DNA from 2 places in the Hydrogenophaga sp. GW101-3F08 genome. Region 1 is predicted to be linked to the other one. Evidence: riboswitches for the same ligand, from Rfam matches in the RefSeq annotation. Region 1 holds a riboswitch; the other holds the start of a gene.
What was found. A riboswitch is a leader RNA that binds a small molecule or an ion and turns the genes downstream of it on or off. The one in region 1 is predicted to bind S-adenosylhomocysteine.
Positions count from the first base shown of each region.

Region 1 (15,838 bases):
GGACATGGGGGCGGGCGGCGGCCCCGTGCTCGCGGGCCTGCTGTTGCCCATTGCGCCGGCGCAGTGGATCTATGGCGGTGCGGCGCTGCTGCTGGCGGGCACGGCACTGGCCTGCGTCAAGCGGCGCAGCGATTGAGACGAACCACCCCCGCCGCCATGGAAAACCGGTTCCGGTTTTTTCATCCACCTTTTTTTGGAGACTTTGAATTGGACATGCATCACACCCTGGTTGTGTGCGCGGGCGGCACCGTGGGTCTGCCGAAGCGCCCGATGAACCATGGCAGGGACGGCGGGCACCTGCTGGTCAACCCGCCCCGACCGGTCTGGGAACGAAGCGAGTTGACGCCCGATGAGCTGGCCCGTTGGGCCTGTCTGGTGGCCGCCACCGGAAAGGCCATGCTGGACACCTTGCCGCAGCTCGACGGCGGGTGCCTGAACTATTGGGAGGCCGGCAACAACGCGCTCAATGCGCTGGCCCAGCCCGTGGGCCCCAAAACCCCTCGGCTCCATCGCAAGATGCACCTGCATGTGTTTGGACGAAGCCCGCAGGCGACGCATCCCGATTGGCAATGGGGCGAGCCGCCCCGGTTTCCGGCGTTTGCCCAGTCGGACGCTTGGTGCGCGCAGTTCAGGGGGCTGGAGCCCGGTGAATGTGTGGCCATTGCCGCAAGGATCCAGGTGCTGCTGACGACCCGGTACGGGATGGGCCCTTTGGCGTCAGCGCCCTGAGCGTCTCCAGGTTCCAGACCGCCTTGAGCGCCGCCGGGGGGCTTCACCACACGGCCTGCCGCAAAAACGGCCGCGCACCCCGGGCGCTCAGGCGCTGGTGCAGGGCATCGCAAGCCGACGCGTCCGGCGCGGTGATGACCCACTGGCGCGCCGAGGGCGCGGCCACCGCGGCGATCTCGGCTCCGGCGTTGAACGCCACCACGGTGTCGCCCGGCGCGGTGGACACGGCCAGCAAGTGGCGCAGCATGGCCTCTGCCGGGCTGGACGACGGGCCCCAGGGCACCGTCGGGCCGGGCAGGACGGGCTCGACGCGGCGCCGGTGTTTGGCGTAGACATGCACCAGGCCATGGCGCAGGGCGGCGCTGGCCATGCGCGGCGAGGGCGGGGTGTGCCAGAGGATGTCCTGCGCGCTGTTTTCCGAGCCGAACACCGTGTCCACCACGAGCCGGGCGCAACCCGCCGGGTCTTGCCCGAGCCGCACGCGGATGAAGCCGGTGTCCGCGAGCAGCGCGCGCATGAGCAGCAGCCGCAGCGTGAGCCCGGTCAGGCGCTCCTTGTCGGCCTGTGCCGCGCTGCCGGCGCGCGCCGCCGGGGCGTCCGGGCCAGGGTCAAAACAAATCAGACCCACCCGGCCACGCAGCCGGGGCAGGGCGGGGTGGCCGGCCAGCAGCGCGGCCAGCACCGCCAGATCGTCGCCACACACCAGGTGATCGCGGTGGTCGCGGCTGGGGTGGTCCGGGTGGTCGAGGTGGTGCGCGGCGCCGTGGGCGGACAATGCCCGGTGCCGCGGGTGCCATGCGATGCGCTGCCGGTCGTCCAGACCGTCCAGAAAGTGGCTGGCCTGCCGGTGCCCGTGGGCAACGATGTCGGGCAGCCGCAGGAGCAGTGACTTCTTCATGGCTTTTTGTTCCCCCTGGTGTGAACAAAAAGTTTAACAAAACAACAACCAAAAGGTGTTCAGGAGGTTGCTCGAAACTTACTTTCCTGTTCATGAACGAAAAAGCGGAGTTTGCCCAGCGCCTGCGCGATGCCATGACCCAGGCGGGCTATGCGCTGCGCCCAGTGGTGCTGGAACGCGAATTCAACACGCGCTACTGGGGGCGTTCGGTCACGCTGCAGGGGGTGCGCCGCTGGCTGCGCGGCGAGGCCATCCCGTCGCAGGAAAAGCTGCAGGTGCTGGCCGACTGGCTGGGGTTGGAGCCCGAGGTGCTGCGCTTTGGCGTGACCGTGCGCCACTCGGTGCAGGAGCGCCGCCAGCGCTGGGACGAGGGCGTGGGCTACCAGGAGCGCGAGGCCTTCGAAGCCTTCCTGAAGCTGCCGGCCCCGCAACGCAAGATCGTGCGCGAGGTGATCCTGGCGTTCGCGAAGGCGCATGCGGCGCCGGAGTCTTGAAGGCGCGTTTTAAAGCTGGCTTTAAAACGTTGGCTTCACATTCAACGTTGCTTGAATACGGCTGGCCGCTGTGGCGGGGTGGGCGCTTTCGGCGGCCTTGAATACCACGCCCCGCGGCATGAAACGGAGCCGCCCAGGGCACCGCCGGGCCGGCTTTTCCCCACCCCCTGTGAAGGGGGTAGCGCGAAGCGCTGCGGGGGTGTTTCGAATCAGTGCAGCGTCATCGGGTGCGAGGTGGTTTTTACCCGCACCACCGCGGGCTTCGCCTCGTAAGGCACCGGCTCACCCCCGCAGATGTGCGCCGCAATCGCCCGCGCCTGCCGTGCAATGGGCTCGATGAAGCGGCTGGCCTGGCCGTTGATGGTGATGCAGTCGCCCAGGGCGTGGATGCGCTCGTCGCTGGTGCGCAGCGTGGCCGCGTCCACGGCGATGCCGTTGTTCCAGGCCAGTGCGGCGCTGTGCGCCAGGCGCGGCGGGGTCGTGAGGCCGGCGGCGGCGATCACCTGGTCGGCTGCGAACTTCTGGCCGCAGGCGGTGGTGATGCGGTAGCCGCCGCCCAGCTTCTCCACGCCGGCCACCTGCACGCCACCGACGAAGCGGATCGGCAGGTCTTTCCAGGCTTCCAGCAGGGGAGCGCCCGCCTGCTCACCCGGCCAGCGCGCGAGCGGCTGGGCCATCACGTCGAGCAGGGTGATGCGGTGGCCGCCGAGCGCGAGGTCGTTGGCGAGCTCGCTGCCGATCAGGCCGGCGCCGACGATGACCACGTCTTTCGCCGTGTCGCCCAGCGCGGCGCGCAGGCGCTGGTACGCGCCCAGGTGGTTGATGCGCCAGCAGTACGCAGCGGGCAGCGCGGGTGGCAGCGCGGCCTGCGCGCCGTGGGCCAGTACGAGTTGGTCGTAGCGCAGCGTGCCGCGTGTGGTGCGCAGGCTTCGCGTGTCGGGGCAGATGCGCACGGCGTCGGTGTGGGCGAGCAGGCGCACGCCCAGGCGCTTGGCGGCGTCGGTGCCGGTCTCTTTCACCAGCTTGCCGGGGTCCATCTGCCGCGCCACGGCCACCGAGAGCAGGGGCTTGTCGTACACATCGGCGGCGCAGGCGCTCACCAGGGTGATGGGCAGGGCGGCGTCGAGCGCGCGCAGGGCTTCGGCCATCTGCCAGCCGGCGCGGCCGCCACCGACGATGACCACGCCCGGTGTGCCGCCGCGCATCGCCACCGGGGCCGCGCCGGCGGCGCGCGCCCGCAGCTCGTCCAGGCTGGGCGCGCTGTAGGGTTCGAAGTCGCTCTTGGTCACGCCGCAGAGCGGGCAGGCCCAGTCGTCGGGGATGTCTTCGAAGCGCGTGCCGGCGGCCAGGCCGCTGTCGGGGTCGCCCTCGGCCTCGTCGTAGATGTAGCCGCAGGCGTGGCAGATGTATTTGTTGAATGGAGCCCCCACGCTGGCCACTTCATGCGCTGCAGCGGGGGCGAGCGCTTGCAGGGCGGCGGCCGCTGCGGCAAGGGGCGTTGCGTTGGCGGGCGCGGCGTTCATGGAGGCGCCTGCGCTCATGCCGGCATCTCCTCGGCGCTCAGCCGCGCGATCTCTTTGCGCAAGTGCTTGATGGCCGGTGTGACGATGGCGACGAACTGCGCTTCGCGCACGCGGCGCTGCACCTCGCTGCTCATCAGGTAGCCGCGCGCGCCCTGGTGCATCAGCGCGGAGTTGGCGGCGCGCAGGCAGAGCTCGGCGCCGTGGGCGCGCGCGTCGAGCACGTCGATGAAGTAGTCGGTCGAGGTGTCGAACGGCGTCTGTGCCAGCTTCATGATGCGGGCCACCAGCGCGTCGAACTCGGCCTGCAGTTCGGCGGGCCGGTCTTCCAGGTACTGGTTCACATGGCCGAGCTGGCCCTCCACCGCCCACATGCTGTCGATCGCGCCCTGGATGATGCCGGCCGCAATGCCGCACTGCAGCAGCACGAAGCCGCCGCGGATGCGCGCGATGGTCGGCTTGGCCGGGTCGGCCACCACGTCGTCCATGCCCACGAACAGGTCTTTGCAGTGCACGCTGTAGGTGCCCGTGCCTTCCATGCCCGAGAACTCGGGGCAGGCCTTGAGCGTGACGCCGGGCGCGTCGCAGCGCAGCATGAACATCATCTCGCGGCCGGCGCAGGCGCCGTCGATCTGCACCGAGGCGATGGCGCCGAAGTAGTGGTCGGGCCCGAGGTTGCTGACCCAGGGCAGGGTGCCGTTGACGCGGTAACCGCCTTCGACCGGTGTGGCCTTGAGCAGCAGGCTTTCGATTTGCGCAAAGCTCTTCATCGGGTTCGACAGGCCGGTGCCGCCCAGCGTCTCGCCGCGCACGTGGCGCGCCAGCCGCTCGCCGGTGAGCGCCGGGTTGCCCGAGGCCTGCATGTACAGCCCCGCCACGCACTGGCACCACATCATGAAGCCCGTGGCGCCGCAGACCTTGGCCGCCTCGGCCATGGCCAGGATGGCCAGGCCGTAGTCGCCCGGCGTGCCATCCGGCTGCGGCAGGTGCGCGCTCATCGCGCCGGCTGCGGCCAGTTGCTGCATCACGTCCACCGGGTAGGCGCCCCGGTCGATGGCGTAGGCCTGCTCGGCCAGCGGGCCCTGCGCGATGGCGCGCACCGCGTCGATGAGACCAGCGGGTGGGGTGGCGAGTTCGGGGGGCAGGTCGGCGGGGTTCATGGCGGGTCCAGTGGGTGGGGGCCCTTCGACAGGGCCTGTCCTGAGCCCGTCGAAGGGCTCAGGGCGAACGGGGGAGTTCGCTCCTTCCCCCTCTGGGGGAAGGCGGGGATGGGGGCCCGCGCGCCGGCAACGCCGCTTCATGCATGCCCCCACCCCCACCCTCCCCCAGAGGAGGAGGGAGCTAAAAACTTCAAGCCATCGAGATCTCAAACGGAATCGGGTTGCGCATCGTGTTGGCCACCGGCGAATAGAAGTTCGCGTGTTGCACGATCTCGTCCAGCACCTCGCGCGGCGCGTCGCCTTCCACCAGCACCTTCACGCGAATGGCCTGAAAGCCCATCTGCGGCGGCGTCATCTGCAGCGCACCACCGGCGCCCCAGGCGGCCGGGTTGCCGATGTCGCCTTCCAGAAACACCTCCAGCTTGCTCAGCTTCACGCCCTTCCAGGTGGCCACGGCCGTCACGCCCACGGCGATGCAGCCGCCCAGGCCCGAGAGCACGATCTCGCCCGGCGCGGGCGCCGTGTCTTCGCCGAACAGGTGCAGCGGCTCGTCCACCACCACCACGTGTTTCTCGCCCACGTGCGACAGCGAGCGGTACTGCCCCTCCATCACGGTGTGGACCTTGTTGGTGCCGCGCCGCGCCGGGTTGGCCTTGCCGCCCGCGGCGAAGTCGGCCAGGCCCTTGGCGTCGATGGGGCGCAGGTAGGCCTTGACGGTGGTCACGGGCGCGGTGGGGTCGAGGGTGTCGGTGGAAGACATGGGGTTTCCAGAAAGGTGAAAAACGGGTTGAAAAGAAAGCGGTTCAGGCCGCCAGCGCCAGGCTGGCGGGCTTGCTGGACTTGGCCACCGGCAGACCGGTCTCGATGGGCAGGCTCTCGTCGCGCGACCACTCGTTCCAGGAGCCGAAGTACATGCGCACGTCGGAGAAGCCGGCCTGCTTGAGCGCGAGGAAGCTGTTGGACGCACGCGCGCCCTTGAAGCAATACAGGTAGACCGTGTCGTCGGGCGCGATGCCGGCGGTGGCGCACTCGGCCTTCACCTCGTCCGGCGTCTTGAATACCGGGCCCTGCGCCGAGGGTTTCATGAAGCGGTACCACTCGATCCACTTCGCGCCCGGCAGGCGGCCCTTGCGCGGCGCGAAGTCTTTGCCGTAGGGCGAAGAGCTGTCGCCGATCCACTCGTCCACGTCGCGCACGTCGAGCAACACGGTGCTGGTGCCCAGCGCGGCCTGCACATCGGCCTGCGTCAGCATCACGTCGCTCATCGGCAGCTCGGGGAAGGTGGCGGGCACGGGCGTGGCCGCTGCGGTCGACACCGGCAGACCGGCGGCCTTCCAGGCGCTGAAGCCGCCGTTGAGCACCTTGATCTTGGGGTAGCCCAGCCAGGTCAACAGGTAGTAGCCGCGGCACGACTGGCCGTAGCCGCTGTTCATCGCGTCTTCGTAGAACACGGCCGTCTCGGCGCCCGAGAGACCGGCCTTGCCCAGCGCTTCGGCGAAGGTGGCCTTCAGCGCCTGCAGGCCCTCGGGCGTGGAGGTGGCGAGAAAGGTGAACACCTCGCGCAGGTTCACCGCGCCGGGGATGTGGCCAGCGGCAAAGGTGTCGGCGTCGCGCGTGTCGATGATCACCACCGGTTCGGCGGCTTGCAGCGTGGCGAGTTGATCGGGTGCGATCAGGGTGGCTTCAATGCTCATGGGGACCTCTTGAAAAGGGCAAAGGCAGGATGGCCTGGGTGCTCTTTTGCAACGGTCGTGCCAGGGTGGCGGGCGGTGGGGTCAACGTGCGCAAGCCGTTGATTTTGCTGGTTTTATGGGGGTTTTCGCAAGATTGCGCTGAGGATCGCCGCTGCGGGCGATTGCCACTGTGTTGACACAATGTCAACACAGTGGCGGTATTGCGGTTTGCAGTGGACCTGGGTGGCAAATGGGAGGTCAAGGCCGGGTTCGACTCGGTGCGGGTATTCAATGCGCCGGATCACTAACTGGTAAGTAGCGGTTTGGGTCGGCGGTGGCAGCGTTCAAGCTCACGGTCCCTGCAAAGTTACAGCCATTCGGGCGTGGTCAACGTGTCAGGAACGGTCGGTAGGTTTATGTGTGCAAACTGGCGAGGTGAACGTTCTCCAGATTTGAGCGACGTTGTAGGATCGCACCTCTGCCTATGCACGTTGTATAGGGATGCACTCCAGCACTTGGGGGCATTGCTGATAAAGTGGCCGGATGATCTTAAACAACCTTGCAACGCTGCCGCGCGTTTGTTAGGCACGGTCGAAATTTGCGCGACGCATACCCGTCGTACAAAAGACAAAGTGAGGATGCCAGTGACAAACATTGCTAAGGTTGCTTTGAAGCGGTTTAAACAATTAAAAGACTTCGAGCTTGACCTTTCCGATACGGCCGTGCTAATTGGTGCGAACAACTCTGGCAAAAGTAGTGTGCTTCAGGCATTGCATTTCGCTGTCTCAGTGGCACAGACTGCCAAGCTTGTTGGGGAAGGCGTCAAATGGGGGGCTGACAAATTCGAACTGTCTTTCAACCCCTCGCAACTCCTCTACTCGCCAATTGCGGACGTGCTCGCACTAGCGCACGGAGGGCAGCTGTACGAGGCGGCCGCTGGGCAGATTGAGGTAGAGGTCGTAATGTCCGATGGGAGCATGTGCCGCGTCGCCGTTCGGCGGGGCAGAAACCGAAATATCGCAGTGTCTCTCTCAGGGAAACTTGTGGGCGAGCGGCTGATGAATTTGGACCGTCCATTTACCGTGTATGCGCCTGGACTCGCCGGGATCGCCAAGGAAGAGCGGTATATGTCCCCCGGTGTGGTTCGGCGGATTGTTGCCCGAGGAGATGCAAACTTAGTGCTCCGGAATGTTCTGCTAATGATCTCTGAGGCTGACTTACGTGAGAGGGCGGAGCTACAAAAGAGACTGAGGGAAAATTACGAAAAGAAAAAGGTGGAAGGAAAGCCTGTCCCATATTGGGGCTACGAATTTTCCAGATTTCGAGGTCCACTTAAACGTTTCCAACAGGACATGCAAGCGCTGTTTCCTGGTATCTCATTCGAAATTCATTTTGACAGAGAACGCGACGAAAATATCCAGGTGTTTTTCACGCAACCAGGAATGCCACGTCTACCGATAGATGCTGCAGGGACGTCGATTTTGCAGGCCAGTCAGATCCTGGCTTACATCACACTTTTTCGTCCGGAGGTCCTTATTCTCGACGAGCCGGACTCGCATCTGCATCCAAACAACCAGCGAGCGCTTTGTGAACTAATTACGACCCTTGCAGAGGATCGAGGATTTCGGGCGTTGTTCAGCACGCACTCCCGACATGTATTGGACGCACTTAAAGATAGAGCGCAAGTCATTTGGGTTAGCAATGGTAAGAAGGTGGCCTATGACGCAGTATCCACACCCGCCATGCTAATGGAGCTAGGCGCGCTGGATTCTGTGGACTACTTTGCGAACGGTCAATTCACATGTTTAGTGGCGACAGAGGATAGCAAGAAGGAGTCTTTGGATGCACTGAAAGCGGTGTTGAGCAGTAACAGCTTTCCACTTCAAAAAATTGATGTCCGCCCGTATGCAGGTTGTTCGAAAATCGACGCTGCCAAGGTTTTGCGAAGTTTCCTATTGGATAAAGCGCCAAACGTAAGGTTTGTACTTCACCGAGATCGTGACTACTTGGATGATATCGCTATTGCAAAGATCGAAGAGGATCTCGCCAAGATAGATGCTCACGCTTTTGTTACAGCCTTAAGCGATGTCGAAAGCTATTTTCTCAATGCAAACCATATTGCACATCTTAATCCCGAACTAACTACTGCGCGAGCACAGGAGCTGATCGATGAGGCGACATCCGCAACGAGAGAAAAATCGATCAACGCTCTAGTTAATATTAGAACCGAGGCAGCGATCAGAGCCCGAAACGGCGGACCGGCTCACAACGCCGGGGAGCTCGCTACTGCGGCCTTCAAGGACTATGACAGTGATCCTGTGACGTGGCGCAGAGGGAAGATCGTCTTCAACGAACTCAAGTCTTTGCTCCACAAGGAGTTGAAGAAACAGGCGAAGATCTTGTACCCTTCCACTTACCTCATGTGTCCAGAGTTGCAGAAGATCAGAAGTTCCGTATGGCCCTCCTAGCTCTGCCACACCGAGCTTAAAGGCATGAGAGGCTGCAGATGTGGCAGGCTACTAGCCAGCTTGTTCGCTCAGACAGAATTCATAAGTCCGCACCGCCATATATCGGGGTGGGCGGCGACTACGAAGCTCGCCCAATATTTGCGTTGAATAACTTTGGTTCCAGCAATAACCGTCGCTCAGTGGCCGTGACGGAACTACGGTAAACAGTCGATTAACCGAAGGACATGAGTGATTGCTTGTTCTTGGTCCACAGACCGCTCCTGGCTGATGAGTGACATGTTCGCCCCAGTCGTCTTGGCAGATGAATCGTCCCGCAACCCGTTCGGCACTTCGTCTATCGGCAAACCAGGTCATCCGCATCCAGCGCAGGCGGACGCATCAGGTCTTCGTCGATGCCCATGACGGCGCTGGCCCGTTCGACGGCCCGCCACAGCAAGGGCGGCATCTTCAAAATCTCGTCGGGCGTGTCGGCCTGTGCGATCCAGCTGCTGATTTGTTGATGCTCATCGGGGGTCAGCAATGCCAGGTTCAGCATCTCGTCAATGGTTTTCATGGTGGCTTCGGTCAAGTCTGGGGGAACAGCGCTGATGCTGTCACACATCCCGAGCGCGGGCTTTCACGGTCATCTTTCACGTCGGCCCTTCACCGCAACCCCGCCTTGCGCAGCCGGTAGCCGAACTGCCGCAGCGTCAACCCCAGGCTCTGCGCCGCCCGCGACTGGTTGCCCTGGTGGCGGGTCAGCGCGTCCTGCAAGGTCTGTGGGTCGTGTGACGTGGCGCTCTGGTAGTCGCGCACCAGCCCGGCGCCTGCGGGCAGGGCCGGCGGTATCGGGGCCGAGGCGGGCGCGGGCCGGGCGCCCGCCAGCGCCTCGGGCATGAAGCGCTCCAGCGCCGCGGCCGTCACCAGCGTGTGGTCGGCCAGCAGCACCAGGCGCTCGATCAGGTTGCCCAGCTCGCGGATGTTGCCGGGCCAGTCGTGCGCCTCCAGCCGCGCCAGCGCGTCGGGCGCGAGGTTGACGTTGCGCTGGTGCGCCTGGTTGGCGCGGCTCACGAAATGCAGGGCCAGCGCGCGCACGTCTTCGCGCCGCTCGCGCAGGCTGGGCAGGCGGATCGGGATCACGTTGAGCCGGTAATACAAATCCTGCCGGAAGCCGCCGGCCTGCACCTCGCGCGCCAGGTCGCGGTTGGTGGCCGCGACCAGTCGCACGTCGATGCGGATCTCGCGCGTGCCGCCCAGGCGCACCAGCGTGCCTTCCTGCAGGGTGCGCAGCAGCTTGCTCTGCATGGCCAGCGGCAGCTCGCCGATCTCGTCCAGAAAAATGGTGCCGCTGTTGGCCTGCTCAAACCAGCCCGCACGCGCCGTGCTCGCGCCGGTGAAGGCGCCGCGCTCGTAGCCGAACAGTTCGGACTCGAACAGCGTATCGGGAATCGCCGAGCAGTTGACCTTGATGAACGGCTGGTCGCGCCGGCCGCTGGCCAGGTGCACCGCGCGGGCAAACAGCTCCTTTCCGGTGCCCGACTCGCCCAGCAGCAGCACCGTGGCCTGCGACTGCGACACGCGCTCCAGCTCGCCCAGCGCCCGCAGCAGCGCGGGCGAGCGGCCGATCAGCCCGTAGCGCGCGCTGCCCAGGTCGATCGCGCGCTCCAGCGCCTCGTTGCGCGCGGCCAGCTGGCGCCGCTCTTCGGCCACCAACTGCTCCAGCTGCAGCAACTGGCCGGCCAGCGTGGCCAGGATGCGCAGCAGCGCCAGGTCGTCGTTCAGGTGCCGCTGGCGGCTGCGGATGCGGTGGCAGGCCAGCACGCCCACGGTGGCGCCGTTCACTTCGATCGGCAGCGCGATGAAGGCCACGGTCTGCGGCGGCAGCTGGGCGCGCGCCACGGTGCGAAAGAGGAACAGTGGCTCGGCGTCCACGTCCTGCACGATGGCGGGCAAGCCGCTGGCCAGCACCCGGCCGGTGATGCCCTCGCCCCAGCGGAACACGCCGCGCGCCGCCTCGTCGGCGGTGAGGCCATAGGCGTGGCGGATGGACGCGGAGCGCTCCGCGCCCGGCGCCGCCTCGTCGGCCAGCACCATGCGCCCCCGGTTCAGGCCCAGCAGCTCGCTCATCAGGTGCAGCATTTCGCGCAACACGAAGGCCGGCGCCAGGCTGCGGCCCACCAGTTTCATGACCTCGCGCATGAGCAGCAGCTCCTGGGCGTGCCAGTCGGTGCCGGGGGTGTCGGGGTCGGTGCGGTGGGGTGGCATGGGCGTGGGAGGGGTTGGCGGGAGCACAAGCAAACATCGCACCAGCGCCGTGCCTGGCGCCGTTGGCGGCTAAAATCACCCCCTCTCAAGGAGCGCTGCAGCGCCGGGGGCATCGGCCAGATGCCCGCACCCGGTGTCAGGCTTGAGACGTCGGGGCCACACGGCCCTGGCTGGTCGTACAGACCCCCAACGGCGCTCACCAGTTTTTGCCCGCAACCCTGGTGAGCCTCATGTCCGTTGTTTCCGATTCCACCGCTTCCGCCCCGTCCCACGCCGCCGCCGTGCCGCCCATGCTGCTGTCCGGCCTGGAGCCGTTGCGCATCGGCGAGGGCAGCCTGTTCGTCAACGTGGGCGAGCGCACCAACGTGACCGGCTCCAAGGCTTTCGCCCGCATGATCCTGAACGGCGAGTACGAGCAGGCGCTGGCCGTGGCGCGCCAGCAGGTGGAAAACGGCGCGCAGGTGATCGACATCAACATGGACGAGGCCATGCTCGACAGCAAGGCCGCGATGGTGAAGTTCCTGAACCTCATCGCGGGCGAGCCCGACATCGCGCGCGTGCCGGTGATGGTGGACAGCTCCAAGTGGGAGGTGATTGAGGCCGGCCTGCGCTGTGTGCAGGGCAAGGGCGTCGTCAACTCCATCAGCATGAAAGAGGGCGTGGACGAGTTCAAGCGCCAGGCGCGGCTGGTGAAGCGCTACGGCGCGGCGGCCGTGGTGATGGCCTTCGACGAAAAGGGTCAGGCCGACACCTACGAACGCAAGGTCGAGATCTGCGAGCGCGCCTACCGCATCCTGGTGGACGAGGTGGGCTTCCCGCCCGAAGACATCATCTTCGACCCCAACATCTTCGCCATCGCCACCGGCATCGAAGAACACAACAACTACGCGGTCGATTTCATCAACGCCACGCGCTGGATCAAGCAGCACCTGCCGGGCGCCAAGGTGAGCGGCGGCGTGTCCAACGTGTCGTTCAGCTTCCGCGGCAACGACCCGGTGCGCGAGGCGATCCACACCGTGTTCCTGTACCACGCGATCAAAGCCGGCATGGACATGGGCATCGTCAATGCGGGCATGGTGGGCGTGTACGACGAGCTGGAGCCTGAACTGCGCGAGCGTGTTGAGGACGTGGTGCTGAACCGCCGCCCAGACGCCGGCGAGCGCCTGGTGGAGGTGGCCGAGACCGCCAAGAGCGGTGCCAAGGACGAGAGCAAGAAGAACGAGTGGCGTGCGCTGCCGATCCGCGAGCGCCTCAGCCACGCGCTGGTGCGCGGCATGAACGAGTTCATCAGCGAAGACACCGAAGAGATGTGGCGCGAGATCGAGCGCGAGGGTGGCCGCCCGCTCAACGTGATCGAAGGCCCGCTGATGGACGGCATGAACGTGGTCGGCGACCTGTTTGGCCAGGGCAAGATGTTCCTGCCGCAGGTGGTGAAGAGCGCGCGTGTGATGAAGCAGGCCGTGGCCCACCTGTTGCCCTACATCGAAGCCGAGAAACTGGCGCAGCAGGCCGCGGGCGCGGACGTGAAACCCAAGGGCAAGATCGTGATCGCCACCGTGAAGGGCGACGTGCACGACATCGGCAAGAACATCGTCACCGTCGTGCTCCAGTGCAACAACTTCGAGGTGGTGAACATGGGCGTGATGGTGCCCTGCCACGAGATCCTGGCCAAGGCCAAGGAAGAGGGCGCCGACATCGTGGGCCTGTCCGGCCTGATCACGCCCAGCCTGGAAGAGATGCAGTATGTGGCCGGCGAGATGCAGAAGGACCCGCACTTCCGCGAGAAGGGCATTCCGCTGCTGATCGGCGGCGCCACCACCAGCCGCGTGCACACGGCGGTGAAGATTTCGCCGCACTACGAAGGCCCGGTGGTCTATGTGCCCGACGCCTCGCGCAGCGTGAGCGTGGCGCAGAGCCTGATCGGCGACAGCCGGGTGAAGTACATCGCCGAGCTCAACGCCGACTACCACCGGGTGCGCACCCAGCACGCCAACAAGAAGCAGGTGCCGCTGTGGCCGCTGGAAAAGGCGCGCGCCAACAAGTGGCTCCCCGCCTTGCCCCCTCTCCCGCAGGCGGGAGAGGGCAGGGGTGAGGGCTCTCCCGAATCCGCCTGGGCCAGCCACCAACCCACCCAGCCGAAATTCATCGGCAAGCGCCAGTTCAAGAACTTCGATCTCGCCGAGATCGCGAAATACATCGACTGGGGCCCGTTCTTCCAGACCTGGGACCTCGCCGGCCCCTACCCCGCGATCCTGAGCGACGAGGTGGTGGGCGAGCAGGCCACCAAGGTGTTCGCCGACGCGCAGGCCATGCTCAAGAAGATCATCGAAGGCCGCTGGCTCAGCGCCAACGGCGTGATCGGCCTGTACCCGGCCAACACGGTCAACGACGACGACATCGAGCTCTACACCGACGAGAGCCGCAGCCAGGTGGCGCTCACCTGGCACGGCCTGCGCCAGCAGACGGAGAAGCAGGAGGTGGACGGCGTGCTGCGCCCCAGCCGCTGCCTGGCCGATTTCGTGGCGCCCAAGGGGGTGGCCGACGACTATGTGGGCCTGTTCGCCGTCACCGCCGGCCTGGGCGCCGACAAGAAGGAGCGGCAGTTCCTGGACGCCAACGACGACTACTCGGCCATCCTGTTCAAGTCGCTCGCCGACCGCCTGGCCGAAGCCTTCGCCGAGTGCCTGCACCACCGCGTGCGCACCGACCTCTGGGGCTACGCGGCCGACGAGGCGCTCAGCAGCGAAGACCTCATCAAAGAGAAATACCAGGGCATCCGCCCCGCACCGGGCTACCCGGCCTGCCCCGACCATTCGGTCAAGCGCGCCATGTTCGCGCTGCTGCAGGCCGACGAGATCGGCATGGCGCTGACCGAAAGCCTGGCCATGACGCCCGCGGCCAGCGTGAGCGGCTTCTACCTGAGCCACCCGGACAGCAGCTACTTCAACGTCGGCAAGATCGGGGAAGACCAGGTGCAGGACCTGGCCGAGCGCAGCGGCGTGGCCGCCAGCGAACTGCGGCGCTGGCTCGGGCCCAACTTGTAACCGTTTGTATGGGAGATTCCCCCGCTCGACCACCTGCGGGGACACAGCATCGGCGCACTGTGCTAGAAAGTGCCCAGACTTCAAGTGACGGGTAGATCATGGCGGTGTGCAAGGCTTGCGGAACAGAAAACAGGAACAAGGCGAAGTTCTGCAGGGGCTGCGCTGCGCCATTGCCGCCAGAGGCCGCGTCGACGCGCGGCGGCGCGCTTCCAGAACACATCTGCCCGACCTGCAAGGTGCGCAACCCGGCCAAAGCCCGGTTCTGCCAGGCCTGCGGCGTGCCCCTGGTTCCGCCGTCGGTGGCCTACCACCCCATGCCCGAGCTTCCCGGGAGCGGCACCCGCCAGCGCGCAGGCGTTCTGCTGGTGGGGGTCGTGCTGGTGCTGGCGAGCCTTGGGACCTGGTGGAAACTGAGCAACACCAGCGACCCGGCCTCGCTGGCCGCCACGCCCGAGGCCACAGTGCCCGCCGCTTCCGCGAACGAACCGGCGCCGCCCGCCCCGGTGCCCGCCCCCGAACCGGCCGTGCCGGACCTCGCCACGGCCTCAACGGCGCCGGGCAGCGAGACGCATCTCTCGGAGGCCGAGCGCCTGCGCCTGTCGCTGGAGCGCCTGGAGCGCGAGGACCAGGCCCGCTCCGCCGCGCTGGAGCAGCAGCGAGCGGCCATGGCGGCGGAACAGCGGCGGCGCGCCGAGCAGGCCCGGCGCCGCGCCGAAGCCACCGCGGCGGCGGCCGCGTCCCCGACGCCTGCGCCGGCACCGTCGCCGCAACCCGCCACGGCGACACCGGCCGAGGCGAAAACCGAAACCACTCCGCCGCCCGCGGCGTCCGCCGCCACGGTGGAGCTGGCCTGCGCCGGCAGCACCAACTTCTTCGCGCGCGACCTGTGCCGCATCCGCGAGTGCCGCAAACCGTCTTTCGCCCGCGACCCGATCTGCGTCCGGTTCCGCGAAATGGAAGAAGCGAGCCGCCGCAAGCTGGACAACTGATCGCCCTGCAAAGCGCGGCTGGCGGCGCGGGCCGTTCGCGCTGAACGGGTCCGTGACGTCCCTCCCCGGGGCGGGCGCCCCGATTGGGCTTGTGGTGTGGGCCCGAATCGCTACCATGCAGCTGTCCACAACGGACAAGACCAGGGAGGTCAAGCGATGAAAAAAAGCATGGTGATCGGGGCCGCGTTGCTGTGGTTCGCGGCGGTGGCCCGCGCGGCCACGCCCACGGAGCAGATGGAAGGTTTCCTGCTCCAGCTGGAGCAACAGGGGGTGGAGCCGGCGGTGCAGGCGTTTTTCCGGCCCAGCCCGGGGGCCAGCGTGGCCATGCCGCAGATTTTGATGATGCAGCAACAGCTCAAGACCGTGCTGCCCACGCTGGGCACCGCGAGCGGTTTCGAGAAGGTGCGGGAATGGAGCCTCGCCCCCTCCCTCATGCGCCTGATGTACCTGGGCAAATACCCGCAGACGCCGCTGATCTGGAGCGCCTATTTCTACAAGAGCAGCGACGGCCAGTGGTGGCCGGCCCGGCTCGACATCAGCACCGATCTGAACAAGGCCCTGGACGGGGTGAATTGAGGGGGCTGGAAGGCCTTCGTTCCGCCTCCGATTCCTTGCACCG
Region 1 is NZ_JBWKZP010000008.1:205,704-221,541, forward strand. Features, by position in the region: gene AC07YZ_RS19645 (MFS transporter) at 1-136, shown strand, start outside; gene AC07YZ_RS19650 (hypothetical protein) at 214-729, shown strand; gene AC07YZ_RS19655 (hypothetical protein) at 773-1,627, opposite strand; gene AC07YZ_RS19660 (XRE family transcriptional regulator) at 1,720-2,121, shown strand; gene rd (rubredoxin) at 2,331-3,662, opposite strand; gene AC07YZ_RS19670 (acyl-CoA dehydrogenase family protein) at 3,659-4,801, opposite strand; gene AC07YZ_RS19675 (OsmC family protein) at 4,992-5,561, opposite strand; gene AC07YZ_RS19680 (sulfurtransferase) at 5,605-6,495, opposite strand; gene AC07YZ_RS19685 (AAA family ATPase) at 6,990-8,942, shown strand; gene AC07YZ_RS19690 (hypothetical protein) at 9,277-9,495, opposite strand; gene AC07YZ_RS19695 (sigma-54-dependent Fis family transcriptional regulator) at 9,585-11,186, opposite strand; S-adenosyl-L-homocysteine riboswitch at 11,268-11,391, shown strand; gene metH (methionine synthase) at 11,417-14,230, shown strand; partial or broken gene AC07YZ_RS19705 (double zinc ribbon domain-containing protein) at 14,329-14,496, shown strand; gene AC07YZ_RS19710 (hypothetical protein) at 14,509-15,219, shown strand; gene AC07YZ_RS19715 (hypothetical protein) at 15,376-15,795, shown strand.

Region 2 (15,838 bases), on a different contig from region 1:
AATCTGCCGCCGGCCCGGGTGGTCTGGCCGCCCGCCGATCTCGCCGACATCCGCGTCGGGCTGCGGATCGTGGGGCCCGCGTCGGCGCAGTTGCTCGACACCGCCGCGCCGCGCCAGGCCGAGCCGTCCGCGCTGGCCGAGCTGGCGCAGTCCCTGCTGCCGGGCGAGAGCCTGCAGATCCAGCGCATGGCCAGTTCCCTCGCGCCCGGCCTCACACGCGCCCCCGCCACGCAGACCCTGCACGGCAGCGCCGACCCGGGCGAACGCGAATCGCCCTGGGTGCGCCACATCGTGGGCCTGCTGCCGGTGGACACCCGGGTGCCGCTGCTCCAGGCGGTGGACACCGTGGCCACGCCGGTGGGCCGCTTCGAGATCACGCTGACGGGCGACGTGCGCACGGTGGAGCGCCGCATCAGCATCGTCGCCACGCGCCTGCTCTGGTTGGTCGGCGCCATGCTGGGCGCGATCGTGCTGGCCTGGCTGCTGATCGAGATCGGGCTCATCCGCCGCGTGACCCAGCTCACGCGGCGCGCCGCGGCGGTGTCGTACAACGTGCAGGCGCCGCTGCCGGAAAACCGGCTGGCCGATCTGGACGTGAGCGACCTGCGCGGCAGCGACGAGCTCGGCATCCTGGCCGGGGGCCTGTCCGACCTGCTGCAGCGGGTGAAGAACGACATCTCGCGCGAGCACCAGCGCGCCCAGCAGGAACTGGACATGTGGCACGCCGTGGGCCACGAGATCATGTCGCCGCTGCAGTCGCTGATGGTGCTGCACGGCCGGCCCGAGGACCCGAGCCACCGCTATGTGCAGCGCATGCAGCAGGCCGTCAAGGTGTTGTACGGCCACGCCTCCCCGAGCGAGGCGATCGTCGCCGCCGACATGGCCAGCGAACGGCTGGACATCCACGCCTTCCTGCGGCAGATCGCCGACAACGCGCACTTCTCCGGCATCGACGGCGTGCGCTACCTGGACGCGGACGACCCCGCGCTGGCGGGCCTGCAGGTGCGGGCCGATGGCTTCGCGCTGGAAGACGTGGTCACGCACCTGCTGAGCAACGCCCAGCGCTGCCGCACACCGGACACGGCCATCACGCTGTCGCTGACGGCCGACCCGCAGCACGCCTGGATCGCGGTGCACAACCAGGGGCCTGCGATCGACGCGGCGCTGCTGCCGCGGATTTTTGACTACGGCGTGTCCGACCTGCCGCCCACCGACGGCCACCGCGGCCAGGGCCTGTTCGTGGTCAAGACCTACATGGGCAAGATGGGCGGTACGGTGCAGGCGCGCAACGTGGCCGATGGCGTGCTGTTCACGCTGGGATTGACCCGGATGGTCTGAGCGCACAACGGCGCCATCGGGCCGGGACGCGCGAAAAAAAGACCCGGAGCACCTTGGCGCCCCGGGCCACAACCCCTCACAAAAACCAAAAACGCTTTTTCTTAGAAGCGCCAGCCCAGGCCCATGCCGACCAGCAGCGGGTCCACCTTGAAGGTGCCGGCCTTGACGCCGCCCGCGAGCACGTCGGTCTTGATGAAGACCTTCTTCACGTCAAAGTTCAGGTACATGTTGCCCGTCAGCGGCACGTCCACACCGACCTGCAGGGCCGGGCCGAAGCTGTTGCGTTTGACGTCGGCGGCGCCGCCCAGCAGATTCACCGAGCTGAAACGGGTGTAGTTCAGGCCGGCGCCCACATAGGGTTTCACCCCGCCGAGGTCAAAGTGGTACTGCACCGTCAGCGTGGGCGGCAGGTGGCGCAGCGAGCCGATGTTGGCCCCGCCGGCGGTCATGGTGTGTTTCTGGGGCACGGTCAGGATCAGCTCGGCCGCGAGGTTCGGGCTGAGGAAATAGGTGAAGTCCACCTCGGGCAGCCACTTGTTGTTGATTTCCAGGCCCAGACCGGTGGTGTCCTTGTTGGCGCTGTCCAGGTGCACGGCGCGGGCACGCACCAGCAGCGAGCCTTCTTTGAAATCCTGCGCCATGGTGGCGCCCGATGCCAACAACGTTACAGCGGCAATCGCGATGATGTGTTTTTTCATGCTCATCTCTCAGTCCTCGACACGGGAACATTCCCGGTTGGGATTACAGAAGAGCGGGGCATGCGGGCGTTTGAGGATCGTCAAACCACGCCCTTGCACCCCCCTTGTGCGGCGTGGAATTGCCCGTAGATTGATCTGGATCAAACCGGGACATGCCCGGCTTCAAGGCCTGAGCAACACCGTCGAGACGGCGCCTTCAGCGGCTCAAAGGGCGTGCGAAGCGCTATGGGGGTGTCGCACCCTAGGGCGCTTTCATGTTGCTGATCCTGACCACTTCGGCCCAGCGCGGTATTTCCCGCACGATCAGTTCTCCAAACGCTTTCGGGGTGGTGGGCGTGGGCGTGGCGCCTTCGGTGGCGAGTTGTTGCGCCACATCGGGCAGCGCCAACGCCTTGTTGATCTCGGTATTGAGCAGGGAGACCAATGCCGGTGACATGCCCGCAGGCGCCACGATGCCGTACCACTGGTCGGCCTCAAATCCGGTATATCCGCTCTCGGCAACGGTGGGAACGTCGGGCAGAGAGGGCAGACGCTGCGGACTGGACACGGCCAGCGCGCGCAGCCTCCCGTCCTTGATGTGCGGGATGACGGCGGGCGAGCCGGTGAAGGTGGCATCCACCCGCCCTCCGATCACGTCCACCACCGACGGCCCGGTCCCCCGGTAGGGAATGTGCAACATGAAGGTTTTCGTCTTTTGCTTGAGGTATTCGAACGTGATGTGCGCAGCACTTCCGTTCCCGCCGGACGAGTGCGTCAGTCCACCCGGTCGTGCCCGTGCGGCATCGATCAACTGCTTGAAGTTCTGGATCGGGGAGTCGGCACCCACCACCAATACGTTGGGCACGCGGGCTACCCAGGCCACGGGCGTGAAGCTCTTGACGGGGTCATAGCTCAACCGGGGATAAATGGACGGGTTGACCGCCAAGGTGCCGATGTGCCCCATGAGAAGCACGCTGCCATCGGGTGCAGCTTTGGCCGCCTCGCCCGCTCCGATGGATCCCCCGGCACCGCCCCGGTTGTCGACCACCACGGTGGCACCCAGTGCGAGAGCGAGCTTGGGAGCGATGGCACGGGCCAGGATGTCGGTGGAGCCCCCCGGAGGGAAGGGAACGATCAGCCGGATGGTCTTGGGCATCTGCGCCTGGGCCCAGGGCCACGCGGCTGAAGCCAGGGCAACGGTGATGAACGTGCGGCGGTGCGTGCCGAAAACCGGGTCTGACATGAAAACTCCGTTGGCGAGAATGGGATGCGGATGAGGTTGCCAGAAGTGTCTCCACCACGGCCCCTCCGGACCAACGCTCAATGGGCTCGAACCTTCGCGTTTGACTTATACGGCCATGGGACAAACCCTAGCGATCCGGCACACCCGTGGTTTCAATACCCGTCCAGGAGCGACCCACCGCCTGCAACGCCGCCTGCAGCCCCTGGCATGCGAGGGACGGCAGGCCGTCGCGGCGCAGCGTGATGCCGATCCGGCGTTCGGTGCCCCTCAACACCAGGGGGAGCACTTCGAGCAAACCGGAGTCCACGTCCGTCTTGATCTGCTGGGGAGACAACAGGGCCACGACGTCCCCCATCAGCAGCATCGCCCGCACGACCGAAGGGCTGTTGGCCTGCAGGCAGACACGGGGCAACCAGCCCACCGCCGCGAACACGCCATCGAAGGCCCGTCGCGCCGGCGTCCCAGGCAGGGGAGCCACCCAGGTCGCCGTCCGCAGGGCCCCCAGCTGCAAGCGCCGATCCGCGAGCGCACAGGGATGACCCCGCCGGACCACCGCGACCAGAGAGTCCACGAAAAGCTCGTGCTCGACCATGTCGCCGGGCGACTGCTCACCGCGCAGCGGGCCGACCATCAGATCCACATCGCCTTGTCGCAACAGCCGCAACAGCGTCTCGTAGGTGCCATCCACCACGGTGGCCAGCACCCCCGGCTGGGTCCGCAGCAGACGGGACAAGGCCTGCGGAACCAAGGCCGTGCTGGCCATGGGCAAGGCCCCCACGACCAGTTCACCCCGCGGCTGACCAAGGAAGGTGGCCACCTCCTCGTGGGCGATGCGCAGCTCGCCCAGTGCGAGCTTCACGTGGCGCACCAGGCAGTCGCCGGCCTCCGTCAGTCGCGTGCCCTGTGCCGATCGCCTGAACAACGGCGTCGCGACCATGCGCTGCAACGCCTGGAGGTTTTGGTGTATGGCCGACTGCGAAAGACCCAGCTGCGCCGCCGCCGCAGACTCACCCGAAGCGCCCGACACCGCCACCAGCGACAGCATCATGGCGTCGGTCACCGTCCGCTCGAGAGCGGATGGCCGCGACCCGGAGCCAGCGGCACCCCAGCGCTTCTCGATCTCGGCATGTGCCGCGATCAGGTGGGCCAGGGCACGGTGGGTCCTGAGGGCAAGCACCCGACCGGCCGGCGTGCAGGCCATGCCCCTTGCCCCACGCTCGAACAACGGCAAGCCCAGACGCTGTTCGGCCTGTCGCAGCGAACGGGATACCGCCGAAACCGACCGGAAAAGCGGCTCAGCCGCGCGGGTGGCACTGCCGGTCTGGGCCACGGCAGACACGGCCCGCAGCCAGCGCAAGGGCAATCGTTCCGTGAGATGGGCAGCCCGATTCATGACAAGGGATTCGTCAGAGCGCCGTCGGGTGGACTCGTACCGGCAGGTTCGTCTTCAAGGCCTGAGCAACACCACCTGGGCCGTGCCGGACTGGACCAGCCCGATGGCCGCTGCGGCGGCGCGGCTGAGGTCGATGACACGGCCCTTGGCGAAGGGACCGCGGTCGTTGATGCGCACCACCACCTCCTGGCCGCTGCCCAGGTGGCGCACCCGCACCCGTGTGCCGAACGGCAGGGTCTTGTGGGCGGCCGTCAGCGCATGCATGTCGAACGGCTCGCCGCTGGCGGTGCGCCGGCCCTGGAACTGCTGGCCATACCAGGAGGCCATGCCGCGCTCGATCTCGCCGCCGCCCGGCCCGTCCCATGGCCCACCGGGCAACCCCAGGTCGGGCAGCGACGGCTCGCGCGTGGTGGAACAACCACCCAGCCACAGCGCCGTGGCCAGGGTCAGCAGCAGCGCGGCCCGCGAGTTCATGACAACCGCAGGCGCTGCACGATCTCCACCGTCGCGGCGCTCTGGTTCATGGTGTAGAAGTGCAGCCCGGGCACGCCGGCGCGGTGCAGGCGATCGCACAGGTCGCTCACCACGTCCAGCCCGAAGGCCTTGATGGACGCGGTGTCGTCGCCATAGGCCTGCAGGCGCATGCGGATCCAGCGCGGAATCTCGGCGCCGCAGGCGTCGGAGAAGCGCATCAGCTGGGTGGAGCTGGTGATGGGCATGATGCCCGGCACCACCGGCACGTCCACGCCCTGCTGGCGCAGGTCGTCCATGTAGCGGAAGTAGGCGTCGCTGTTGAAGAAGTACTGGGTGATGCCCGAGTTCGCGCCGGCCCGGACCTTGGCCACGAACGCGTCCAGGTCGGCCTGCGGCGACTTGGCCTGCGGGTGGGTTTCCGGGTAGGCCGCCACCTCGATGTGGAACTGGTCGCCGGTTTCGGCGCGCACGAAGGCCACCAGATCGCTGGCGTAGCGGAACTCGCCGCCCAGGCCGTAGCCGCTGGGCAGATCGCCGCGCAGGGCCACCAGGCGGTGAATGCCGGCACCCGCATAGGCCGCGAGCCGCTCGCGGATGGACTCGCGCGACTGGCCGATGCAGCTCAGGTGCGGCGCCGCCGAGCAGCCCTCGGCCATGATCTCGGTCACGGCCTGCAGCGTGCCGTCCTGCGTGGAGCCGCCGGCGCCAAAGGTGACCGAGCAGAACTCGGGCTTGAGCGCGTAGAGCCGCTGGCGCACGGCGCGCAGCTTCTCGGCGCCGTCGGGCGTCTTGGGCGGAAAAAACTCGAAACTCAGTGGCAGAGCCATGGTGTTGCCTCAGTGGGGTGGCACGGGGCGCCGGCCTCAGACCGTGCGCCGCGCCCAGACAAAAAATTCGCGGTTGCCGTCACCGCCGGTGATGGCGCTCTCAAAATAGTCCTGCATCGCCAGCCCGTTGTCCAGGCAGGCCTGTTCGATTCGCTCGCGCACCCGTGCGTAGCTCGTGGTGCTCTTCACCAGGCCGCCCTTGCCGATGTGTTCGGGCTGCAGCTCGAACTGCGGCTTGACCAGCATCAGCAAGTCGCCACCGTCTTTCAACAGCGGCACGATCGCCGGCCACACCAGGGTCTGCGAGATGAACGACAGGTCGCCCACGACCAGGTCGAACGGTGCCGCGGCGGCCTCGCCACCGGCTTGCGCCAGTTGCTCCGCCGTGAGTTCGCGGGCGTTGCATTTTTCGATGCAAACCACGCGCGCATCGCCGCGCAACTTGGGGTGCAGCTGACCCTGCCCGACGTCGACGCCCACCACCTGCGTGGCGCCGCGCTGCAGCAGGCAGTCGGTGAAGCCACCGCTGCTCTGGCCCACGTCCAGACAACGCAGCCCTGTCACATCGATGCCGCCGTGCAGGAGCGCGCCTTCCAGCTTCAGGCCGCCACGCGACACGAAACGCGACTCCGCCGTGTCCAGCAGCTCCAGCTCCACCGTCTCACGCAGTTCGTCGCCGTTTTTGGTGACGGCCTTCCAGTCGCCACCGGCCAGGCGCCAGCGCACGCCAGCGGCGATCAGCCGCTGGGCCTGCGAGCGCGAAGCGGCGAGGCCTCGCTCAACAATCAACTGATCAGCACGCATGGGTGGCACAGAGCAACGAATAGAGCAAGCTCGCCGGAGCGAAACGAGCGGTCCGAAGGCCGCGAGAGCCCCAGGGCGCCGCGGAACCGGCTTCGCCGGGCCGCCAGCGTCGCCCCCTGGGGGGTGACGCCGAAGGCGGCGCGGGGGGGATCAATACCTATACGTGTCGGGCTTGTACGGGCCTTGCTTGGGCACGCCGATGTAGGCGGCCTGCTCGTCGCTCAGCTCGCTCAGCATCGCGCCCACCTTCTTCAGGTGCAGGCGCGCGACCTTCTCGTCCAGGTGCTTGGGCAGCACGTAGACCTTGCCCACGTCGTAGCCTTCGGGGTGGGTGAACAGCTCGATCTGGGCGATGGTCTGGTTGGCGAAGCTCGACGACATCACGAAGCTGGGGTGGCCGGTGCCGCAGCCCAGGTTCACCAGCCGGCCCTTGGCCAGCAGGATGATCTTCTTGCCGTCCGGGAAGATCACGTGGTCCACCTGGGGCTTGATCTCTTCCCACTGGCAGTGGGCTTCCAGCTTGGCGACCTGGATCTCGTTGTCGAAGTGGCCGATGTTGCAGACGATGGCCTGGTCCTTCATGGCGGCCATGTGCTCGAAGGTGATCACGTCGCGGTTGCCGGTGGTGGTCACGAAGATGTCGGCCTTGTCGGCGGCGTACTCCATGGTCACGACCTTGTAGCCTTCCATCGCGGCCTGCAGGGCGTTGATGGGGTCGATCTCGGTCACCCACACCTGGGCAGAGAGGGCGCGCAGGGCCTGGGCCGAGCCCTTGCCCACGTCGCCGTAGCCGGCCACACAAGCCACCTTGCCGGCGATCATCACATCGGTGGCGCGCTTGATGCCGTCCACCAGGCTCTCGCGGCAGCCGTAGAGGTTGTCGAACTTGCTCTTGGTCACCGAGTCGTTCACGTTGATGGCGCGGAACAGCAGCGTGCCCTTGGCCGACATTTCCTTCAGGCGGTGCACGCCGGTGGTGGTCTCTTCGGTCACGCCGATGATCTGGGCGCTCTTGCGGCTGTACCAGGTGCTGTCCTCGGCCAGCTTGGCCTTGATGGCGGCGAACAGGATGCGCTCTTCTTCGCTGCCCGGGTGGGCCAGCACGCTCTGGTCGCGCTCGGCCTGCTTGCCCAGGTGCATCAGCAGCGTGGCGTCGCCGCCGTCGTCCAGGATCATGTTGGGGCCTTCGCCTTCGCTGCCCTTGGGGCCGAAGTCGAAGATGCGGTGGGTGTAGTCCCAGTAGTCGGTCAGGGTCTCGCCCTTGACGGCGAACACCGGCGTGCCGGCGGCGGCGATGGCGGCGGCGGCGTGGTCCTGCGTGGAGAAGATGTTGCACGAGGCCCAGCGCACTTCGGCGCCCAGGGCCTGCAGGGTCTCGATCAGCACGGCCGTCTGGATGGTCATGTGCAGCGAGCCGGTGATGCGCGCGCCCTTGAGCGATTGCTTGGGAGCGAATTCTTCGCGGATGGCCATCAGACCGGGCATTTCGGTCTCGGCGATGCGGATTTCCTTGCGGCCCCAGTCGGCCAGGCCGATGTCGGTGATGGCGCAGTCGGTGGCGACGGCGGCGGGAATGCGTGCGTTCATGGTTCGCTCCTGAGAAGGTTGAATGAACCACCCCACGCGCGAAACGGGAATAAAAAAGCCCATCGCACGGAAGTGGATGAGCGTCGTTGCATGGATTTCCGAGCCTCACGCCCCGCGCTGACCGGTGGTCAGGGGTGCGCTGCAACGCTCCTCGGATGGCAACGATTCTAACGCAGGCAACCGTTTTGGCTATCTGCGAAACTGGCGGGCCTTTATGACCCATCCCCCGCTATCCGACTGGCCGCTGGCCGAGCGCGCGCGCATCCACGGCGTGCTCACCGACATCGACGACACGCTCACCACCGAGGGCGTGATCACGCCCGACGCTCTGGCCGCCCTGCACGCGCTGCGCGCCGCCGGCCTGCCGGTGTTCGCCATCACCGGGCGCCCGGCGGGCTGGAGCGAGGCCTTTGCCCTGGCCTGGCCGGTGAACGCCATCGTGGCGGAGAACGGTGCCGTGGCGCTGTGGCGCGGCGCCGATGGCGCGCTGTGCAAGGCCTGGCTGCAGGACGAGGCCACCCGCCGCGCGAACTTCGCGCAACTGCAGGCGGTGGCGCAAAACATCCTGACCACACTGCCACACACCCGCTTGTCGCAGGACAGCCCGGGGCGCGAGACCGACATCGCCATCGACCACAGCGAGTTCGCCCACCTGGACGACGTGTCGATCCACGAGGTGGTGCGCCTCATGCGGGCCGGTGGCCTGAACGCCACGGTCAGCTCCATCCACATCAACGGCTGGATCGGCGGACACGACAAGCTCGCCGGCGCGCGATGGATCGTGCGCAGCCACCTGGCACGTGAGCTCGACGCCGAGCTCGACCGCTGGGTCTACGTGGGTGACTCCACCAACGACGCGCGCATGTTCGGCCACTTTGCGCACAGCGTGGGCGTGGCCAACGTGGCGCGCTTCTGGGACCAGCTGACGCACCGCCCGCGCTACGTGACGCCAGGCGAACGCGGCGCGGGCTTCGCCGAGCTGGCACACGCTGTGCTCACCGCGAAAGCGCTCGCATGATCGAGCACCCGCTGCCGCCCGGCCACGGCGGCTCGCCCCTGCCCGCAGCCCCCCCGGTCCATGCCCGGCTCGGCCTGGTGGCCATCTTCGGCGCCACCTTCTTCGAGCTGGTGGGCTATTTCATGCTGCTGCCGCTGCTGCTGTTGCGGCTCAAGGGCGACGGCGTGTCCACCACACTGGCCGGGCTGTTCGCGGCCAGCGGCTGGGTGGGCGTGTTTCTCATCACGCCGTTCGCCTCGGCCATCACCCAGCGGCTCGGGCGCCGGCCCACGCTGTGGCTGTCGGCGCTGATCCCGGTGATCTCCACCACCGGCTTTCTGCTCACCGACTGGCTGCCCGCGTGGTTCGTGCTGGACTTCATCGCCGGCGCGGCCTCGGGCCTGCGCTGGGTGCTGGCCGAGGCGGTGGTGGCCGAGTTCGCGCCGCCCCTGAAGCGCGGCCGCATGGTGGGCCTGTTCGAGACCATGGTGGGCACCACCTTCGTGATCGGCCCTGCCCTGCTCGCCGTGCTGGGGCCGCAGAACCCGGCGGCGCTGTGGCTGGTGCTGGCCAGCCTGTTCATCGGCCTGCTGTGGAGCCTGGCGATCCCTCCGCTGCCGCGCGCGGTCGACGCCCACAGCGCGCGCGTGGGCCTGCACGGCGTGTGGCATGCGCTGCGCGCGCACCCGCTGATCATGACGGTGGGCTTCGTCGGTGGTTTCTTCGAAAGCGGGCTCACCTCCATCCTGCCGCTGTACGGCCTGAGCCTGGGTCTGGGCGTCGCGGCGGCGGCCTTGCTGGTCTCGGCCAGCGGCCTGGGCAGCGCACTCATGATGCTGCCCGCCGGCCTGCTGGCCGACCGGCTGGGCGGCCTCCCGCGCTGGGGCGGCGCCCACCGCGCGCGGCTGGCGATCATGCACGCCTGCGCGCTGGTCACGCTGGCGGCCACGGCGCTCATTCCCTTCGTGGCCGGCACGCCCTGGCTGGCGGCGGCGGTGGCCTTCTTCTGGGGCGGCGCGGGTGGCAGCCTCTACACGCTGGCCATGATCGACATCGGCTCGCGTGAAGAGGGCATCACCCTGGTCAACAGCACCGCCGTGCTGGTGCTGTCGTACACCCTGGGCGGCGTGCTCGCCCCGGCCCTGGGCGCGGCCATGCTGGATTGGGCGCCGGTGCTCGGCTTCCCCGCGCTGCTACTGGCCGTGGCCGGGCCGGGCTGGTGGCTGTTGCGCAGGGAAAGCCGCTCTTCAAGGCCTCTGAGAAGCGCCTGAAGCAACACCAGACCAGGCCAGCGCGGAACTGGCTCCGCCAGGCCGCAGCTGATGGCCGCCGTGCAACGAAAGCCCCCTCAAAGCCTCAGAGCACCGCCCGAAGCAACGCCAACCCAGGCCAGCGCGGAACTGGCTCCGCCAGGCCGCAGCTGGCGCCCCCCGGGGGGGGGGTGACGCCGAAGGCGGCGCAGGGGGGGACCGTTCAAGGCGCAGCGGTCGGAGCGTTCGCCGCCCGCGGAGCCGGATCGTCCGACGGCGCTGGTGCGGGCGCGGGTTTGTTCGCGCCGTCGAACACGCGGTCGGCCACACCGCCACCGATCCACATGCCCGCCAGCGTGACCCAGGCCGTGAGCGCGAAGATCGCGCCGCCCGTCATGCCCGCGCCCACGGCGCAGCCCCCCGCCAGCATGGAGCCGAAGCCCATCAGGATGGCGCCGACGATGTAGCGCGGCATGGTGTAGCCGCCGCCGAAGCCTTCGAGCTTCCAGTCGCCCCCCACCAGGGCGCCGACCAGCGAGCCGAGGAACACCCCCGGCATCAGGCCCAGGCCAAAAGTCCAGGGTTCGCCGGGCGCACTGAGCACCCGCATCAGCCACTCGGCCGAGGGACCGCTGAAGGTCAGGCCCTGGATCTGCACCGGCTCGAAGGAATGCGCCATCACCTGGTAGGTGCCGGCCCAGGCCAGCGCCACCATCAGCCCAGTGCCGATGCCGCCGGCCCACTTCCAGAAGCCCCAGCCACTGCGGTAGGCGAAAAACAGCGCGGTCACCAGCCAGACCATGCCGAACGCCAGGCCGTCCCAGGGCCCGGCCCCGACCAGCGCGAGCAGGCTGCGCGAGGGGCCACCCTCCACCACCCACCAGGTCGACACGGTTTCGCGCCAGGGCGCGAGCACGCCGTTGAGCGAGGCCTGTGCCGTGACCGCGAAGATCAGCCCCGAGAGCAGCGCGCGCAGGTTGCCGTTGGCCGACAACACCAGCAGCCGGCTCGCGCAGCCGCGCGTCATGACCATGCCCACGCCGAAGATCAGGCCGCCCAGCAGCGCGCCCGAGAGGCTGCCGCGCGCCGAGAGCTGGCGCGCCGTGCTCACGTCCAGCAGCCCGGACAGCACCAGCAGCTGCGCGGCCACCACGGCGGTTGCGAACGCCAGCAGCCACACGGTGAGCTTGTCGCCGAAGCGGCCGTGCCAGAACTCGATCACCGCCGCGCGCAGGCAGAAACGCGAGCGCTGGGCAAAAAAGCCGAAGCCCAGCCCGGCCAACAGGCCGCACAGGGCCAGCACGCCCGGTTCCCCCACCCGCTCGATCCAGCTTGTCCAGTCCATGACGTCTCCGTTTATGAAGATATGCGCAAACGATCATGTTACGCCGACCAATCACCCCAAAGCTTGACGCGGCGCAACTTCTGGCGAACCCGGCGCGCCGGGTAAGCTCCAACGCCCCACCCGTACCCGCACCGAAAGGACTCCCCATGGCCATTCCCTGGCTGGTTGCGCTCAAAGTCATTCCCTGGGGCGATGTGATCGAACACGCGCCCAAGGTGCTCAGCGCCGCGCGCAAGCTGCTGGAGCGCCAGCGCGCGCAGACCCCGGCGACGCCCACCGCCGACGTCATCGAGATGCCGGCGGGCGAAACACCGAGCCTGGGAGAGCTGACAAACCGCCTGATCGCGGCGCAGCAGCAGATCCACCAACAGGCCCAGGCGCAGGAACAGCTGACCCAGACCGTGGCCGAACTGGCCGAACAGAACGCGCGCCTGGTCACGGCCGTGGAGGCGTTGCGCGTGCGCTCGCGCCTGCTGCTCTGGGGTTTTGTGGCGCTGGCACTGGCGCTGGCCTGGATGGCCTGGACCTGAACCGGCCGGCTCGGTTGTGTCGAACGGGTGGTCTCAGCGCCGGCGAAACGGCGCCTGGTAGAGCCACACCGGTTTGCCGTCCACGTTCTGCAGCCGGCCCTGCGGTGCCCAGCCGCCGGCCTCGAACTCCAGGCTCACCAGCCAGCTCCCGGGCCGCAGTTCGCCCGCCGCCTTGTCCATCGCACGCGGCATGCTCTCGGGCCGCTGAAACAGATAGACCAGGTCGTAGCCCGACCAGTCGGCGGCCCAGATATCGGCCCGGCGCACCTGGGCAAAACGGCAGCGCAAGGCGCACAACGCGGTGAGCGGCCAGCTCCATTCGAGGCCGTGGATGCGGGCCTGGGGGTATTCACCGTGCAGCGCCTTCAGGCCCGCGCCGAGCCCGCACCCGGCGTCCACCACCCGCGCGCCGTCCGGCAAGGGCGCCTTGTCCGCCAGGCCCCGCAGCGCCGTGGCCGGGGTGGGGAACAGCGGCGCATCGCGCCAGGTGTTGAGCGGGTAGAGCGCGAGCAGCAGCGCCAGCGGCAGCAGCCAGACCCAGGCCGGCAGACCGGCCGCCGCACCGCTGGCCAGCAGCGAGAGCGGGAACCCGGCCAGCATGAACACCCGGCGCCAGGGGGTGCGCCCGGTCCAGGCCGGCAGGCCCGAGACCAGCAACGCCAGCACAAAGGCCGCCACCGCGCCCAGCCCGGCCACGCGCAGCCCCAGGAAAACACCCCAGGCGAGCGCCCAGGTCAGCAGTGCGGGGAGCGGCCAGATCAGCATGGTGAGCGGCATTGTCGCCGCTGCCACCGGCCTGCCGGGCCACAGTCGTCGCCCCTGGAGAAAGGCACTCAGCGGCGCGAGGGGACTACACCCGCGCCAGCACCGGCCCGAGCACGCGCCCGGTGTGCGTGTCCAGCCGCACCACCTCGTCGGGCGGGGCCTCGGCCACCACACGGCCGCCGCCCCCACCGCCTTCGGGGCCCAGGTCGATGATCCAGTCGGCCTCGGCCATCACGTCCAGGTCGTGCTCGATCACGATCACGCTGTGGCCGCCGTCCACCAGGCGGTGCAGCACGCGGATGAGTTTTTCCACGTCGGCCATGTGCAGGCCGACCGTCGGTTCGTCGAGCACGTAGAGCGTGTGCGGTGCCTTCTGGCCGCGGCGTGTGACGTCGTCGCGCACCTTGCTGAGTTCGGTCACGAGCTTGATGCGCTGCGCCTCGCCGCCGCTCAACGTCGGGCTGGGCTGGCCCAGTGTGAGATAGCCCAGGCCCACGTCTTTGAGCAACTGCAGCGGGTGGGCGATGTTGGGCATGCTGGCGAAGAACCCGACCGCCTCGTCCACCTCCATCTGCAGCACGTCGCCGATGCTCTTGCCCTTCCAGCTGACGGCCAGGGTTTCGGGGTTGAAGCGCGCGCCGTGACAGACCTCGCAGGGCACTTTCACGTCGGGCAGGAAGCTCATCTCGATGGTGCGCATGCCCTGGCCTTCGCAGCCCGGGCAGCGGCCTTCGCCGGTGTTGAAGCTGAAGCGGCCCGGGCCGTAGCCGCGCGCCTTGGCTTCGAGCGTGTCGGCGAAGAGTTTGCGCACCGTGTCCCAGAAGCCGATGTAGGTGGCCGGGCAGGAGCGCGGCGTTTTGCCGATGGGGGTCTGGTCCACTTCGAGCACGCGGTCCACCACCTCGGAGCCCAGCAGCTTGTCGCAGCCGGTCCAGGTGGGGCGCTCGCCCGCGTCCCAGGCCGTGCGGCCGGCGAAGGTGCTGCGCTGGGACACGGCGGCCGCCGCGTTGGTGAGCAGCACGTCGCGCGCGAAGGTGGACTTGCCCGAACCGCTGACGCCGGTGACGACGACCAGGCGCTGCAGCGGGACGGCGACGTTGAGGTTCTGCAGGTTGTGCAGGCGGGCGCCACGGACTTCGAGCCAGGGTATGGCCCCCTCCCCCGCTGGGGGAGGGTTGGGGTGGGGGCCCGCCAGAGAAGAAGTGTCCGGCACGCCAGCCCCCATCCCTGCCTTCCCCCAAAGGAGGAAGGAGCCATTCGGGGTCACTGTGCGCCGCGGCTGCAGCGGGTGTTTCATCGCGTGCAGCAGGTAGCGCCCGGTGACGGATTCTTCGTTCGCCGAGAGGTCGGCCACCGTGCCCTGCGCCACCACGCGGCCACCGCGTTTGCCGGCGCTGGGGCCGATGTCGATGATGTGGTCGGCGCGGCGGATGGTGTCTTCGTCGTGCTCCACCACCACCAGGGTGTTGCCCTGGTCGCCGAGCTTGTGCAGGGCGTTGAGCAGGATGGCGTTGTCGCGCGCGTGCAGACCGATGGTGGGCTCGTCCAGCACGTAGCACACGCCCTGCAGGTTGCTGCCGAGCTGTGCGGCCAGCCGGATGCGCTGCGCTTCGCCGCCGGACAGCGTGGGCGCGCCGCGGTCGAGCGTGAGGTAGTTCAGGCCCACTTCTTCCAGGAAGGCCAGGCGGCTTTCGATTTCGGGCAGCAGGTCGCGTGCGATGTCGGCTTCGCGCTGCGTCAATAGCCCCCACGCGCCGCCGCTGACGCGGGTCGCTGCCCCCCGAGGGGGCTGATCCGGCTTGGGACGGCCCGGCGTCGGATCGTCGGCCACGCCGCCATCGCCCATCAGGGTCCGGACCCATTTCCGGACTTCGTTCACCGACAACCGCGCCACGTCGGTGATGCCCACACCGCCAAATTTCACCGCGCGGGCCTGGGCGTTCAGGCGGGTGCCTTCGCAGCTCGGGCAAGGCCGGTCCGCCAGGTCTTCCACATCGGGTTCGGCAAAGCTCTGCTCGCGCCCGCGCTCCCCGTCGTCGCGCACCGAGTCGTCGAGCGCCTTGCGCTGTTCGCGCGACAGCGCGAGACCCGTGCCCACGCAGTCCGGGCACCAGCCGTGTTTGCTGTTGTACGAAAACAGGCGCGGGTCGAGCTCGGGGTAGCTGGTGGCGCAGACCGGGCAGGCGCGGGTGGTGGAAAACACCTCCAGCCGACCCAGGCCCACGGTGGACGTGCCCTCGGCCAGCGCCTGGCTCAGGCCGTCGAGCGGGTGCAGCACATGCACCTGGCCTTTGCCGATCTCCAGCGCCTTCGCGAGCTGGCGGCGCCACCAGGTCTCTTCGTCGGGGCTGACCACGCCGTCGGCCACCGGCAGTTCGATGGTGTGTTCCTTGAAGCGGTCGATGCGCGGGAAGCCCGACGTGGGCAGGAACTCGCCGTCCACGCGCAGGTGCGTGTGGCCGCGCGGGCGCGCCCAGTCGGCCAGCTCGGTGTAGACGCCCTTGCGGTTGACCACCAGCGGCGCGAGCAGGCCGATGTGCCGGCCCGCGTAGCGCGTGAGGATGGCGGCGGCGATGCTCTCGGGGCTTTGCGGCATCACGGCCGCGCC
Region 2 is NZ_JBWKZP010000007.1:28,298-44,135, reverse strand. Features, by position in the region: gene AC07YZ_RS17440 (sensor histidine kinase) at 1-1,338, shown strand, start outside; gene AC07YZ_RS17435 (OmpW/AlkL family protein) at 1,440-2,036, opposite strand; gene AC07YZ_RS17430 (Bug family tripartite tricarboxylate transporter substrate binding protein) at 2,278-3,258, opposite strand; gene AC07YZ_RS17425 (LysR family transcriptional regulator) at 3,386-4,651, opposite strand; gene AC07YZ_RS17420 (septal ring lytic transglycosylase RlpA family protein) at 4,706-5,125, opposite strand; gene metF (methylenetetrahydrofolate reductase [NAD(P)H]) at 5,122-5,952, opposite strand; gene AC07YZ_RS17410 (TlyA family RNA methyltransferase) at 5,989-6,756, opposite strand; gene ahcY (adenosylhomocysteinase) at 6,907-8,343, opposite strand; S-adenosyl-L-homocysteine riboswitch at 8,415-8,502, opposite strand; gene AC07YZ_RS17400 (HAD-IIB family hydrolase) at 8,558-9,361, shown strand; gene AC07YZ_RS17395 (MFS transporter) at 9,358-10,611, shown strand; gene AC07YZ_RS17390 (YeeE/YedE family protein) at 10,814-11,935, opposite strand; gene AC07YZ_RS17385 (hypothetical protein) at 12,082-12,465, shown strand; gene AC07YZ_RS17380 (class I SAM-dependent methyltransferase) at 12,499-13,230, opposite strand; gene AC07YZ_RS17375 (excinuclease ABC subunit UvrA) at 13,316-15,838, opposite strand, start outside.
Region 2: another riboswitch for S-adenosylhomocysteine. It lies ahead of ahcY (adenosylhomocysteinase); the one in region 1 lies ahead of metH (methionine synthase).